4 regions of the Buttiauxella sp. 3AFRM03 genome follow, and region 4 is predicted to be linked to each of the others. Evidence: predicted binding sites of a transcription regulator. Region 4 holds the regulator's gene; each other region holds the start of a gene.
What was found. The regulator PurR, encoded in region 4, represses purine synthesis genes. The targets are predictions, from matches to a motif close to CANGCAAACGTTTGCNTG.
Positions count from the first base shown of each region.

Region 1: a site for PurR is predicted at 1,907-1,924, ahead of glyA (serine hydroxymethyltransferase). Genes of this name have one in related genera too.
Region 2: a site for PurR is predicted at 1,099-1,116, ahead of D8682_RS07515 (amino acid aminotransferase). Genes of this name have one in related genera too.
Region 3: a site for PurR is predicted at 1,880-1,897, ahead of aroL (shikimate kinase AroL). Genes of this name have one in related genera too.

Region 1 covers NZ_CP033076.1:4,267,019-4,270,202, reverse strand. The annotation lists gene D8682_RS21390 (IS110 family transposase) at 1-499, shown strand, start outside; gene glyA (serine hydroxymethyltransferase) at 535-1,788, opposite strand; gene hmpA (NO-inducible flavohemoprotein) at 2,135-3,184, shown strand, end outside.
Region 2 covers NZ_CP033076.1:1,253,887-1,257,070, forward strand. The annotation lists gene D8682_RS07510 (porin) at 1-989, shown strand, start outside; gene D8682_RS07515 (amino acid aminotransferase) at 1,179-2,369, shown strand; partial or broken gene D8682_RS07520 (IS3 family transposase) at 2,393-3,184, opposite strand, start outside.
Region 3 covers NZ_CP033076.1:1,956,501-1,959,684, forward strand. The annotation lists gene ppnP (pyrimidine/purine nucleoside phosphorylase) at 1-16, opposite strand, end outside; gene D8682_RS10605 (AroM family protein) at 97-774, opposite strand; gene D8682_RS10610 (YaiA family protein) at 1,052-1,243, opposite strand; gene aroL (shikimate kinase AroL) at 1,288-1,812, opposite strand; gene D8682_RS10620 (YaiI/YqxD family protein) at 2,076-2,537, opposite strand; gene proC (pyrroline-5-carboxylate reductase) at 2,685-3,184, shown strand, end outside.
Region 4 covers NZ_CP033076.1:602,328-605,511, reverse strand. The annotation lists gene punC (purine nucleoside transporter PunC) at 1-33, opposite strand, end outside; gene punR (DNA-binding transcriptional activator PunR) at 149-1,060, shown strand; gene purR (HTH-type transcriptional repressor PurR) at 1,099-2,124, opposite strand; gene D8682_RS27410 (YnhF family membrane protein) at 2,417-2,509, shown strand; gene sodB (superoxide dismutase [Fe]) at 2,563-3,144, opposite strand.

The DNA.
Region 1 (3,184 bases), 1.7 Mb from region 4:
GGTCATAGGCTCACTGGAGCGGACACACGGCTGGCTGAGTGATGAACTGGAACGGATAGAAAAGCTCATTACTGACCACACAGATAACGACCCGGGACTGAAGGCCGATCTGGAGCTGCTGAAATCGATAAAATGTGTGAAGGAGCAGGTGGGACGGGAGATGCTGGCACTACTGAAAGACGGGACGTTCAAAAGTGCCTCGCAGGTGGCAGCGTATCTGGGAATAACACCGGTGGAGAGAGTGTCCGGCAGTTCGGTACGCGGGCGGGCACATATGTCAAAAACAGGCCCCTCAATAGTCAGAGCCAAACTGTATGTAGCAGCCCTGAGTGCAATCCGGTGGAATAAACCCGCGAAGGCGATATATGAAAGGCTGGTAGCGAAAGGTAAGGCGAAAAAAGCGGCGCTGGGTGCAGTGATGCGTAAGCTGGTACATATGTGCTTCGGCGTACTGAAAACCCGATTACCATGGGATGAAAATTATGCAGCTACCGCTTGACGTCCAAGACGGTAGCTACTCTTACAAGTCAGGGATTATGCGTAAACAGGCAAACGTGCGCAGATATCCAGAACTTTTTGCTTAGTGCGTTCGATAACCGCTTCGTCGTTGATGCTATCCAGCACATCACACATCCAGCCAGCCAGTTCACGAACGTCAGCTTCAGTGAAGCCACGACGAGTCACCGCAGGGGTACCGATACGGATACCGGAAGTCACAAACGGGCTCTTCGGATCGTTTGGTACGCTGTTCTTGTTGACGGTGATGTTCGCACGACCCAATGCAGCATCGGCTTCTTTACCGGTCAGGTTTTTATCAACCAAGTCCAGCAGGAACAGGTGGTTGTCAGTACCGCCAGACACCACTTTGTAGCCACGCTCCAGGAACACAGCAACCATCGCTTTCGCGTTTTTAGCCACTTGCTGCTGGTAAGTTTTGAACTCTGGCTCCATCGCTTCTTTCAGTGCGACAGCTTTACCCGCGATGACGTGCATCAGTGGGCCGCCCTGCGCGCCTGGGAATACTGCAGAGTTCAGTTTCTTGTACAGCTCTTCGCTGCCGCCTTTAGCGAGGATCAAACCACCGCGTGGGCCTGCCAGCGTTTTGTGCGTAGTGGTAGTCACAACGTGAGCGTGTGGAACCGGGTTCGGGTAAACGCCTGCGGCAATCAGACCCGCAACGTGTGCCATATCAACGAACAGTTTCGCGTCAACCATGTCGGCGATTTCACGCATTTTTGCCCAGTCAACCACACCAGAATAAGCAGAGAAACCACCGATGATCATTTTCGGTTTGTGTTCTTTGGCTTGTTTTTCCAGATCTGCGTAATCGATATGACCGGATTCATCGATGCCGTAAGGAACGATGTTGTACAGCTTGCCGGAGAAGTTTACCGGGGAGCCGTGAGTCAGGTGGCCGCCGTGCGCCAGGTTCATACCCAGAACGGTGTCGCCTGGTTCCAGCAGCGTGGTGTAGACCGCGAAGTTAGCCTGTGAACCTGAGTGCGGCTGCACGTTAGCGTAATCAGCGCCGAACAGCTCTTTTGCACGGTCGATAGCCAATTGCTCAACCACGTCAACATATTCGCAACCGCCGTAGTAGCGTTTGCCTGGGTAGCCTTCTGCATATTTGTTGGTTAACTGAGAACCCTGAGCCTGCATCACGCGCGGGCTGGTGTAGTTTTCGGAGGCGATCAGTTCAATGTGCTCTTCCTGACGTACTTTTTCTTGCTCCATAGCCTGCCACAGTTGGGCATCATAATCGGCAATGTTCATTTCACGCTTTAACATCCGCATCTCCTAAACTCAGCTAACAGTAAAAATTTACAGCAACGAGGGTGCCCTTTTGGGCGACGGGCAACAGTGTAAACCGAAACAGTGCTGGGTGATAGGCCTTGACAGAGGTTTTTACGCAAACGATTGGCTTGGCGTCCTGCAAGGGTTTGAAGGGGAAAGTGGCAAGCTATTTCAGCGGATATTAATTCATCATCAACATGCATAAATTTCACGTTCTGTGAGCCGAATCGACTCAGTCAGTATCCATTTACAATGTAGTGCTTTTTTTTTAGCGGAGAGTTTTATAAGATGCATTTTAAATGCACTATTAAATTTTAATGTCAGAAAATGGAGCTATACCATGCTTGATGCCCAGACTATCGCTGTTGTGAAATCCACCATTCCCCTGCTTGCAGCAACCGGCCCAAAACTTACCGCACACTTTTACGATCGTATGTTCAGCCATAACCCTGAGCTAAAAGAGATCTTCAATATGAGTAACCAGCGCAATGGCGATCAGCGTGAAGCGCTGTTTAATGCCATCTGTGCTTATGCGACGAATATTGAAAATCTGGCGGTGTTACTGCCTGCGGTAGAAAAAATCGCCCAGAAGCACACCAGCTTCCAGATTAAACCAGAGCAGTACGACATCGTCGGCGGCCACCTGTTAGCAACGCTGGATGAGCTGTTCAGCCCAGGCCAGGAAGTGCTGGATGCGTGGGGCAAGGCGTATGGTGTGCTGGCGGGTGTATTTATCAACCGTGAAGCGGAAATCTACCAGGATAACGCGGCGAAAAATGGCGGCTGGGAAGGCACGCGTGCTTTCCGCATTGTGGCAAAAGAGCCGCAAAGCCAGCTTATCACCAGTTTTGAATTTGCACCCGCGGATGGCAAACCGGTCGCGGATTATCAGCCTGGCCAATACCTCGGCGTGTGGCTGAAACCAGAAGGGTTCCCGCATCAGGAAATTCGCCAGTATTCACTGACCCGCAAGCCAGATGGTAAAAGCTATCGCATTGCGGTGAAACGTGAAGACCAGGGCCAGGTTTCAAGCTGGCTGCACAATTACGCACAAGTAGGCGATGAACTGCATCTTGCCGCTCCGGCGGGTGATTTCTTTATGAACGTCAACGCACAAACTCCAGTGACGTTGATTTCCGCAGGCGTCGGCCAGACCCCGATGCTGGCGATGCTGGATACGCTGGCGAAAAATGCCCATCACGCCCCCGTAAACTGGTTCCACGCCGCAGAGCATGGCGACGTGCATGCGTTTGCCGACGAAGTGAATGTGCTGGGTGCGCAGTTGCCACGTTTTGATAGCCACGTGTGGTACCGCACACCGAGCGCGGACTGCCGTGCACAGTCAAAATTCGATAGCGAAGGCTTGATGGATTTGGTTGCACTGGAGAGC
Region 2 (3,184 bases), 650 kb from region 4:
CATATGCTCGTATCGGTTTCAAAGGTGAAACTCAGATCAATGACCAACTGACCGGTTACGGCCAGTGGGAATACAACATGAATGCCTCCAACGCGGAAGGCACTCAGCCTACTAACACCCGTCTGGCATTTGCTGGTCTGAAATTTGGTGATGCAGGTTCCCTGGATTACGGCCGTAACTACGGCGCAATCTACGACGTAGCGGCTTATACCGATATGCTGGTTGAGTGGGGCGGCGATTCTTGGGCTGCTACCGACAACTTCATGAACGGCCGTACTACTGGCGTTCTGACTTACCGTAACAACAACTTCTTCGGTCTGGTTGATGGCCTGGCATTTGCTCTGCAATACCAGGGTAAAAACGAGCGTAGCAACGTAGTTGCTCCAAGCCTGGACGAAAACGGCGTGCCTACTTTAGGTCGTGCTGGTAACGGCGCTAAAGCTAACGGCGACGGCTACAGCACCGCTGTAACTTATGACATCGGCGAAGGCTTCAGCGTTGCAGCTGGTTATGAGTCTGCAAACCGTACTTTCGAACAACGTGAAGCAGCAACTAATGCCAACTGGGCAAGTGCTGGTGGCGACCGCGCTGAAGCATGGTCTACTGCTGCTAAGTACGATGCAAACAACGTCTACGCTGCAATCATGTATGCTGAAACTACTAACATGACTCGCGAACCAGACAATAACTTCGCAAACAAAACTCAGAACTTCGAAGCTGTAGCTCAATACCAGTTCGACTTCGGTCTGCGTCCATCCATCGCTTACGTGCAGTCTAAAGGTAAAGACCTGAAGGCTCGTGGCACCTTCTCCGGTGGCGATGCTGACCTGGTTAAATACATCGAAGTGGGTACCTGGTACTACTTCAACAAAAACATGAACGTGTATGCTGCATACCAGTTCAACATGCTGGACGACAACGAGTATAGCGAATCTGCTAAACAAGCAACTGGCGACCAGGCTGCTGTTGGTATCGTTTATCAGTTCTAATTATCCAGCAACATTGTTGTCAGGATGATTTAAAAACAGGGCTTCGGCCCTGTTTTTTTATGCCCGGAGAGGTGAAAAAAATAACTTGTGACGAGAGCAGTTTCTTTTTGTTGCAAACGGTTGGCATTTACTAAAACAGCAGTTAACCTGAGTGCGTTACTCCCCTCGATATCACAATGGAAACTCGTCATGTTTGAGAACATTACCGCTGCTCCTGCTGATCCAATTCTTGGTTTGGCCGATCTGTTTCGCGCCGATGACCGTCCGACTAAAATTAACCTTGGTATTGGTGTTTATAAGGATGAAACGGGTAAAACTCCGGTTTTAACCTGCGTTAAGAAAGCGGAGCTGTATCTGCTGGAAAATGAGAACACCAAGAACTACCTCGGTATTGACGGTATTCCAGAATTTGGTAGCTGTACCCAGGAATTGCTGTTCGGGAAAAATAATGCTCTGAGTGCAAACAAACGTGCTCGTACGGCTCAAACCCCTGGTGGTACTGGTGCACTGCGTGTTGCCGCTGATTTCCTCGCCAAAAATACCACCACCCAACGTGTGTGGGTGAGCAATCCAAGCTGGCCAAACCACAAAAGCGTCTTTAACTCTGCTGGGCTGGAAGTGTGCGAATATGATTACTATGACGCGCAGAACCACTCTCTGAATTTCGATGGCCTGATTAACAGCCTGCAAGCTGCACAAGCAGGTGACGTGGTGTTGTTCCACGGTTGCTGCCATAACCCAACCGGTATTGATCCAACGGCTGAGCAGTGGAAAACTCTGGCAGAAATGTCACTGGCTAAAGGCTGGTTGCCGCTGTTTGACTTCGCCTATCAGGGCTTTGCCCGTGGTCTGGAAGAAGATGCCGAAGGTCTGCGTATCTTTGCTGCAAGCCACAAAGAACTGATTGTTGCCAGCTCTTACTCTAAGAACTTTGGCCTCTACAACGAGCGCGTAGGTGCTTGTACTCTGGTTGCTGCTGATGCGGATACCGTGGATCGTGCGTTCAGCCAGATGAAGGCTGTGATTCGTGCTAACTACTCTAACCCGCCAGCACACGGCGCCTCCGTTGTTGCTACCATTCTGAGCAATGACGCGCTGCGTACAATTTGGGAACAAGAGCTGTCAGACATGCGTCAGCGTATTCACCGTATGCGCCAGTTGTTCGTCAATACCCTGCAAGAGAAAGGCGCTAACCGCGACTTTAGCTTCATCATCAACCAGAACGGTATGTTCTCGTTCAGCGGCCTGACTAAAGAACAGGTGCTGCGTTTACGTGAAGAGTTTGGTGTGTATGCGGTTGCTTCAGGGCGTGTGAACGTTGCAGGCATGACGCCAGACAATATGGCTCCGCTGTGCGAAGCGATTGTTGCTGTGCTGTAAGCCATCAGCAGTGACTAGTCCTGCTATAGGTTGACACTTTTCGGCCTTACAACGCCCGATGAACTTCATCGGGCGTTTTGTATTTTAGCGACAGATGTGGCCGCCGCGTGTTGTAGATTTCCACCGACTCCCTGACCATCTTTCTTGCCTATCCGATATCTTCTGGCTTCCCGAGCAGATATTCCATTTTTAATATCCCGTTTACCCGTTCCGCCAGCGCATTCTGATAACAGTCATACCCGTCTGTCATCGAGCAGATGACCCCATGGCGTTGGTGTAGTGCCTGATATTCTGTTGAACAGTACTGCACACCCCGATCTGAGTGATGCACCAGTGGATGTGCTGTACGCCTGCTGACCAGCGCCATTCTGAACGCCTTAGCCACATGATGGGTATGCAGACTTTCATGCACATGATATCCCACGATTTTTCTCGACCAGACGTCTGTTATCAGACTGAGGTACGCCGTTCCCTTACGCAGGGGAATGTACGTGATATCCGCGACCCACACCTGCTCCGGGCGGCTGGCAACAACCTGATTTTCTCCCGCCTTCAATAAGTTAGGATGACGATAAAAGCGATGATGGCTTTGAGTCGTTTTGTGATACGCCCGTTTCGGTATTACCAGTAATCGTGCGCCACGCAGTATCTGGAACAAACGATCCCGACCGACATGGAGTGCCGGCTCTGGTTGCTGTCGCAATAAATAATGCAGTTTACGTGTCCCCAGCCGGGGCTGGTGTAGCCGGATGGTCGTCACCTGTTCAACGATATGCTGCGCCTGTCTTTCTCTTCCGCGCTCACGTTGCAGGGAT
Region 3 (3,184 bases), 1.4 Mb from region 4:
CATTACTTTGAAGCATAACCAGGCCCTTTTTAAAATAGTTGAAAAAACAATATAGAGGGGAACGGAAGAGCCTGTCACGCAAATTATTGACCGTTGTTATGCGAGCAACTCTGACGCTAAGCGCGCAATTAACACGTTCGATAACAATACCGGAACATCGAGTGATTTTTGCAACAAATCACGATGTTTTTGGTGGAAACCCAGACAGTCCAGAACCAGCACATCCGCACCATCTTTAACCAGTTTCTTTCCGGCTTCGATTAAATCCTGCTCGCTTCCATGAATGGGATTCGCCAATTCATACAGCGGCTCGTTTTCCAACAACTGCCATTTTTTATTCTGAAATTTCAGCAATTCAGGAACGGGGATGATGATACCGACTTGATGCCCATCGACAATTGAGGCCACCAGCGGTGGGATAATACGTTCTGGCTCGAGCAAAATACCGTTACGCACGGAGAGATTCGATAAGCGGTGGGTGCTCATCAGCAAAATGACATCGAAGCCCTGATTATCCAGCACTTCAATCACACTCTGCAGCGCCTTCTCAACTTTTTGTTTATCGACATAAACCAGCACGTTGCCGGATAAAAGCGTCAGAAGTGGTTCATTTCCCGGTGTAGGGGAGTATTCAGCCATCACTTCATCGTGAGAGAGGTGGCCCAGTAAACTGAGGTGTCTGATTCTCTCTTCAGAGATGTGATCTGTCAGTAGCGGCAGTATTTCACTGACCGGGACGACGCCGATGGTAATAATTGCCAATGTTTGTTTCATGTTCGTTCCGCCCTTGTCCCATATCAGCCCCTCAATGCTGCGCTGGTACCAATCCTTACAAATGATACTCTGCTGAAGGTCGCTCAATAATTAACCACAAAGCGTAGCAGCATATTTGCAGAGCACCTGCTGGAATATTCAACGAAACGTCAACGACATTGATACAACATCATGGTAATGAATATTTAACAAATGAATTGAGCAAAAGATGTGATTAATCACCAGGTCAATGAATTCACTTAAAAGATGAGGGGATTCTGGCGTCCTTGCCGGGATTTTACGTCTTTCGCGGATCTTCATAACGCTGTTTAGCATCCAGCGCTTCTTGTTCGCTTTCGTGCTCACTAATCAGCGTATCAGGATGGGGATGATCGGCTCGAAGTTGATACCAGGTCACAGTTTTATCTGTCGCACCTTTTTCAACGGCAACTATACGCGCTTCCCGGGGGTATGGAGGATTGCTCGCCATCGCTCTTCCTTTGGAGATGAATGAGCGTTAAGTATAGACAAAAATCAGCTGGCTCGAGCCGTATGCAGTACCGCCAGCACCGCTTCAACAATTTCCGCAGGCGGACGAGTGGCATCAACGACATGGTGTGCAGCCTGGTTGTAAAGCGCTTCACGCGCGGCGAGAACCTCAACGATTTCATCCGTAATAGGTCTGCCAGTGAGCGTTGGACGCTGGCCTTCTTCCGGGAAAGCTTCTAAACGTGATGCCAGGATTTGCGCAGGAGCTCGCAAATAAATGACGACACCATGCTCACGCATAAACTGACGGTTACTTTCGGCCAGAACCATGCCGCCGCCGGTGGCAATAACCGTACCGGGAGCAGTAACACTTTGCAGCGCACCTGATTCACGACGACGAAAACCTTCCCAGCCCTCTTTTTCCACAATATCGGCAACGCTCATTTTGGTGCTGTCTAAAAGGTAATGGTCGGTATCGACAAAGTTACAGCCCAATGCCTGCGCTAATGCAACACCGACGGTTGTTTTGCCACAACCTCGTGCGCCGACTAAATAAATGGGTTGAGTCATCAGTGGCTAATCCTCAGCAGTACGCCAGAGTTGGTAAAAATCTGAGTAGGTAAAAATCCAGAGACTGATGACAAACGTCTTCGTAGGTCGGATAAGCGCAGCGTCATCCGACACAACTGGCGTAAATGGTGGATGACGCTAACGCTTAGCCACCCTACAAAACACATTTATCACCCTTTGTCAGCAATCTGAATCTATAACGTTTTTCGTTACGCGAATCATCATATCAGCAAGCTAGTACGCGGAATAGAATTACATCGGTTTTAGGCGCCTTTTGAACGGCTGGCAACCAGCAGCCACTTTTCCAGTTCGTTGGCAAATAGCTGGCGGTCACGCTGGTTGAGGCTGTCTGGCCCGCCAGTTTGTACACCACTGGCTCGTAAAGTATCCATAAAATCGCGCATCGTCAGGCGTTCCCGGATAGTCGCTGGCGTGTACAGCTCTCCACGAGGGTTCAGTGCAATCGCACCTTTTTCCAGCACGTCAGCGGCCAGAGGAATATCTGCGGTGACGACTAAGTCGCCCTTTTCGCAGCGGCGCACAATTTCGTTATCAGCAACATCAAACCCGCTTGCCACTTGCAGGCTGCGGATATAGCGCGATGGTGGAACTTTTAGCCCCTGGTTGGCAACCAGAGTTACCATCATTTGTGCGCGTTCCGCTGCACGAAACAGTACTTCTTTAATCACTTTTGGACACGCATCAGCATCCACCCAGATTTGCATGACGATTCCTGTGGGTCGGGGTTTATGGTGGCGATCTTGCCGTGCTTTTGCAGAATCGCAAACTTTATCTTTGCTTACGGTTAGCCGAAGCGGCGGAAATCACGTTAAGCTATGCTCATCGTACAACTCAGAAGATGGAGTGAGACTATGGATAAGAAGATTGGTTTTATTGGTTGCGGCAACATGGGGAAAGCCATCCTTGGTGGTCTGATAGCCAGTGGACAGGTGCTTCCTGGTAATATCTGGGTCTACACACCTTCGCCCGATAAAGTGCAAGAGTTGCACGATCAATATGGTATTAATGCGGCAGAAAGTGCGCAAGAAGTGGCACAAATTGCAGATATTGTTTTCGGTGCCGTGAAACCAAATGTCATGCTAAAAGTGCTGAGTGAAGTCAATTCCAGCCTGAATAAAGACTCGGTGGTGATTTCCATTGCTGCGGGCGTAACGCTGGATTCTCTGGCTAAAGCACTGGGCCACGATCGCAAAATTATTCGCGCCATGCCCAATACCCCAGCGTTAGTGAATGCGGGTATGACGTCCATCACGCCAAACGCGCTGGCTACTCCCGAAGATATTGCCGATGCGGTTAACATTTTCCGCAGCTTCGGGCTTGCCGAAGTGGTGTCTGAAACCATGATCCATCC
Region 4 (3,184 bases):
CAGCCAGATAAGAAATCCTTTTGATGGTTGCATAATTTTCTCTTGTTTTATCTTGCAGGTTAATCGCCGCGAGAGTGTACGGAGTGCAATTACGCTTGTGAAACGCTAATATTTGTAGGTTGCGTTCAAAAAATTTGTGAGCAAAGAAATGTGGTCAGAATACTCGCTGGAAGTCATCGATGCGGTAGCGCGCAATGGCAGCTTCAGCGGTGCAGCACAAGAGTTGCACCGCGTTCCGTCTGCCATTAGTTATACGGTGCGGCAACTCGAAGATTGGTTAGCCGTTCCGCTATTCGAACGTCGTCATCGGGATGTTGAATTAACCCCTGCTGGCGTCTTTTTTCTCAAAGAAGGCCGCTCTGTTATCAAAAAAATGATGACGACACGGCAACAGTGCCAACAGATCGCCAATGGATGGCGTGGTCACCTGGCGATTGCAGTTGATAACATTGTAAAACCGGAGCGAACGCGGCAACTGGTGCTGGATTTCTATCGCCATTTTCCTGATATCGAATTACGTATCTTTCAGGAAGTGTTCAACGGCGTGTGGGATGCGCTGGCGGATGGACGCGTAGAAGTGGCGATTGGCGCGACTCAGGCGATTCCGGTTGGGGGGCGTTATGCCTTCCGTGATATGGGAACGTTGAGCTGGCGTTGCGTGGTGGCTTCCTCGCACCCACTGGCACAGTGCGATGGGACGTTAAGCGATGATGACCTGCGTGCCTGGCCATCGCTAGTTCTGGAAGATACTTCGCGTTCATTACCAAAACGAATTACCTGGCTGTTAGATAACCAGCGCCGCGTGGTAGTGCCTGATTGGGCGTCCGGTTCGGATTGCTTGAGCGCGGGGTTGTGTATCGGCATGGTGCCGTTACATATTGCCAAACCGTGGGTTGCTTCAGGGAAATGGCGCGAATTAACGCTGGATAATCCATTCCCTGACGCGGCATGTTGCCTGACATGGCAGCAAAACGATGCATCGCCAGCGTTGGCCTGGCTGTTGGATTACTTAGGCGATAGTGACACGATGAATCAGGAGTGGCTACAGGAGCCGCTGTAAGTCTGCTGGATGTCGCTTGCGCGACATCCGACACACACTTAGCGGCGATAATCGCGAAACGGGCCATCAGCCACAGAGCGGCGTTCAATCAGACGCGGGTGAACCTCAATCGACTGCGACTCTTCGCGTTTGTTGACGATTCTATCCAGCAGCATATTAAACGCCGTTTCCCCTAGCGAATCTTTCGGCTGGTGGATGGTGGTCAATGCCGGTGAGAAGTAACGCGCGTTGCGTACGTTGTCGTAACCGATAACGGAAATATCCTGCGGTACGCGCAGCCCCATTTCATCAGCAGCGCAAATAGCACCCATCGCCATAATGTCGCCGCCACAGAATACCGCTGTTGGGCGATGAGACTGGCCGATGATCTGCTGCATGGCGCGGTAACCTGATTCAGGTTCAAAGTCTCCCTGAACAATCCAGTTTTCCGGAATGGAAATTCCCGCTTCTTCCAGTGCTTTCATAAAGCCTGCATGGCGGCCGCCACCGGTGTTACGTTCCATTTGCCCGGGAATGGCGCCAATTTCGCGGTGGCCGCGTTCAATCAAATAACGTCCAGCAAGATAACCGCCGTGGAAAGCGTTATCGACCACGGAGTCGGTGAAATCGGCACGAGCCTCGCCCCAGTCCATCACCACCATAGGGATGTGACGGTACTCTTCAAGCATGGTGAGCAATGATTCAGGATATTCAGAGCACATCACTAACAGGCCATCGACACGCTTTTGTGCCATCATCGATAAGTAAGCGCGCTGCTTTTCAAAGTTGTTGTGCGCGTTGCCCAAAATCAGGGTGTAGCCTTTTTCAAAGCAGCTATTTTCCACCGCTTCGATTATCTCGGCGAAATAGGGTGCTTCACTGGAAGTGGCAAGCAGACCAATCGTTTTGGTGTGATTAACTTTCAGGCTTCGTGCTACGGCGCTTGGCGAGTAGTGCAATTCTTTAATTGCTGCCCACACCGCATTGCGCGTTTCTTCCGCCACAAAACGGGTTTTGTTAATCACATGTGATACGGTTGTAGTGGAAACGTTTGCGCGCTTCGCCACGTCCTTGATTGTCGCCATTAAAATTCACTCCGGGCTATATCGTAAACCCTTGATTGCTATTATGTTAAACGTTTGCGTACGCTGACTCCACAGGCAACATGATGGTTGCAGGTATGCCGGGATTGCGACATAAAACGGGAGGAGGGCATTGAATTGACGATACGCAACAAATTAGCGAGGGATTTTGGCCTATCCAGGCGAAAAGTGGAAGAGGGAAAATTGATATCAGATTAAAACCTGGAGGATTTTTATCTCTGGTTGTGGGAAAATCACCCTGACACATCGATTGTATGGATATAAAAGGAGTTTAATGATGAGCACCGATTTGAAATTTTCAATCACGACGACGGTAATTGTTTTGGCTTTGATTGTTTTCGGCGCACTAACTGCCGTACTGCACTGATTTTTACGCTTTGATCAAGATGGGCCGCAAATCGCGGCCCATTTACTTTTGCATTAAGCTGCTAAATTCTTCGCAACAAACGCCCAGTTCACCAGCGCCCAGAAATGCTCAAGGTAGCCAGCACGAGCATTGCGGTAGTCGATGTAGTACGCATGTTCCCACACATCCACAGTCAACAGCGGTTTAGCTGCAGTCGTCAGTGGGGTGCCAGCGTTAGAGGTAGAAACAATCGCTAATGCGCCATCTTCCTGTTTAACCAGCCATGTCCAGCCAGCACCGAAGTTCTTGATAGCAGCATCAGTAAATTGCTGCTTGAACTCAGCGAAGCTACCAAAAGATTTATTGATGGCTTCCAGCAGTTCGCCAGTTGGCTCGCCGCCAGCATTTGGTGCCAGGCAGTTCCAGTAGAAAGTGTGGTTCCAGACCTGAGCGGCGTTGTTAAATACGCCACCTTCGGAAGTACGAACGATCTCTTCGAGGGTTTTACCCTCAAACGCGCTGCCTTTAACCAGATTATTCAGGTTAGTGACATAGGTTTGATGGTGTTTACCGTAATGGTATTCCAGGGTTTCGGCGGAGATATGCGGTGCTAAAGCATCTTTTGCATACGGTAGTGCAGGTAGTTCGAACGACATTGCTAACTCCTTATTATTGTTTACATCTAGACAACACTTT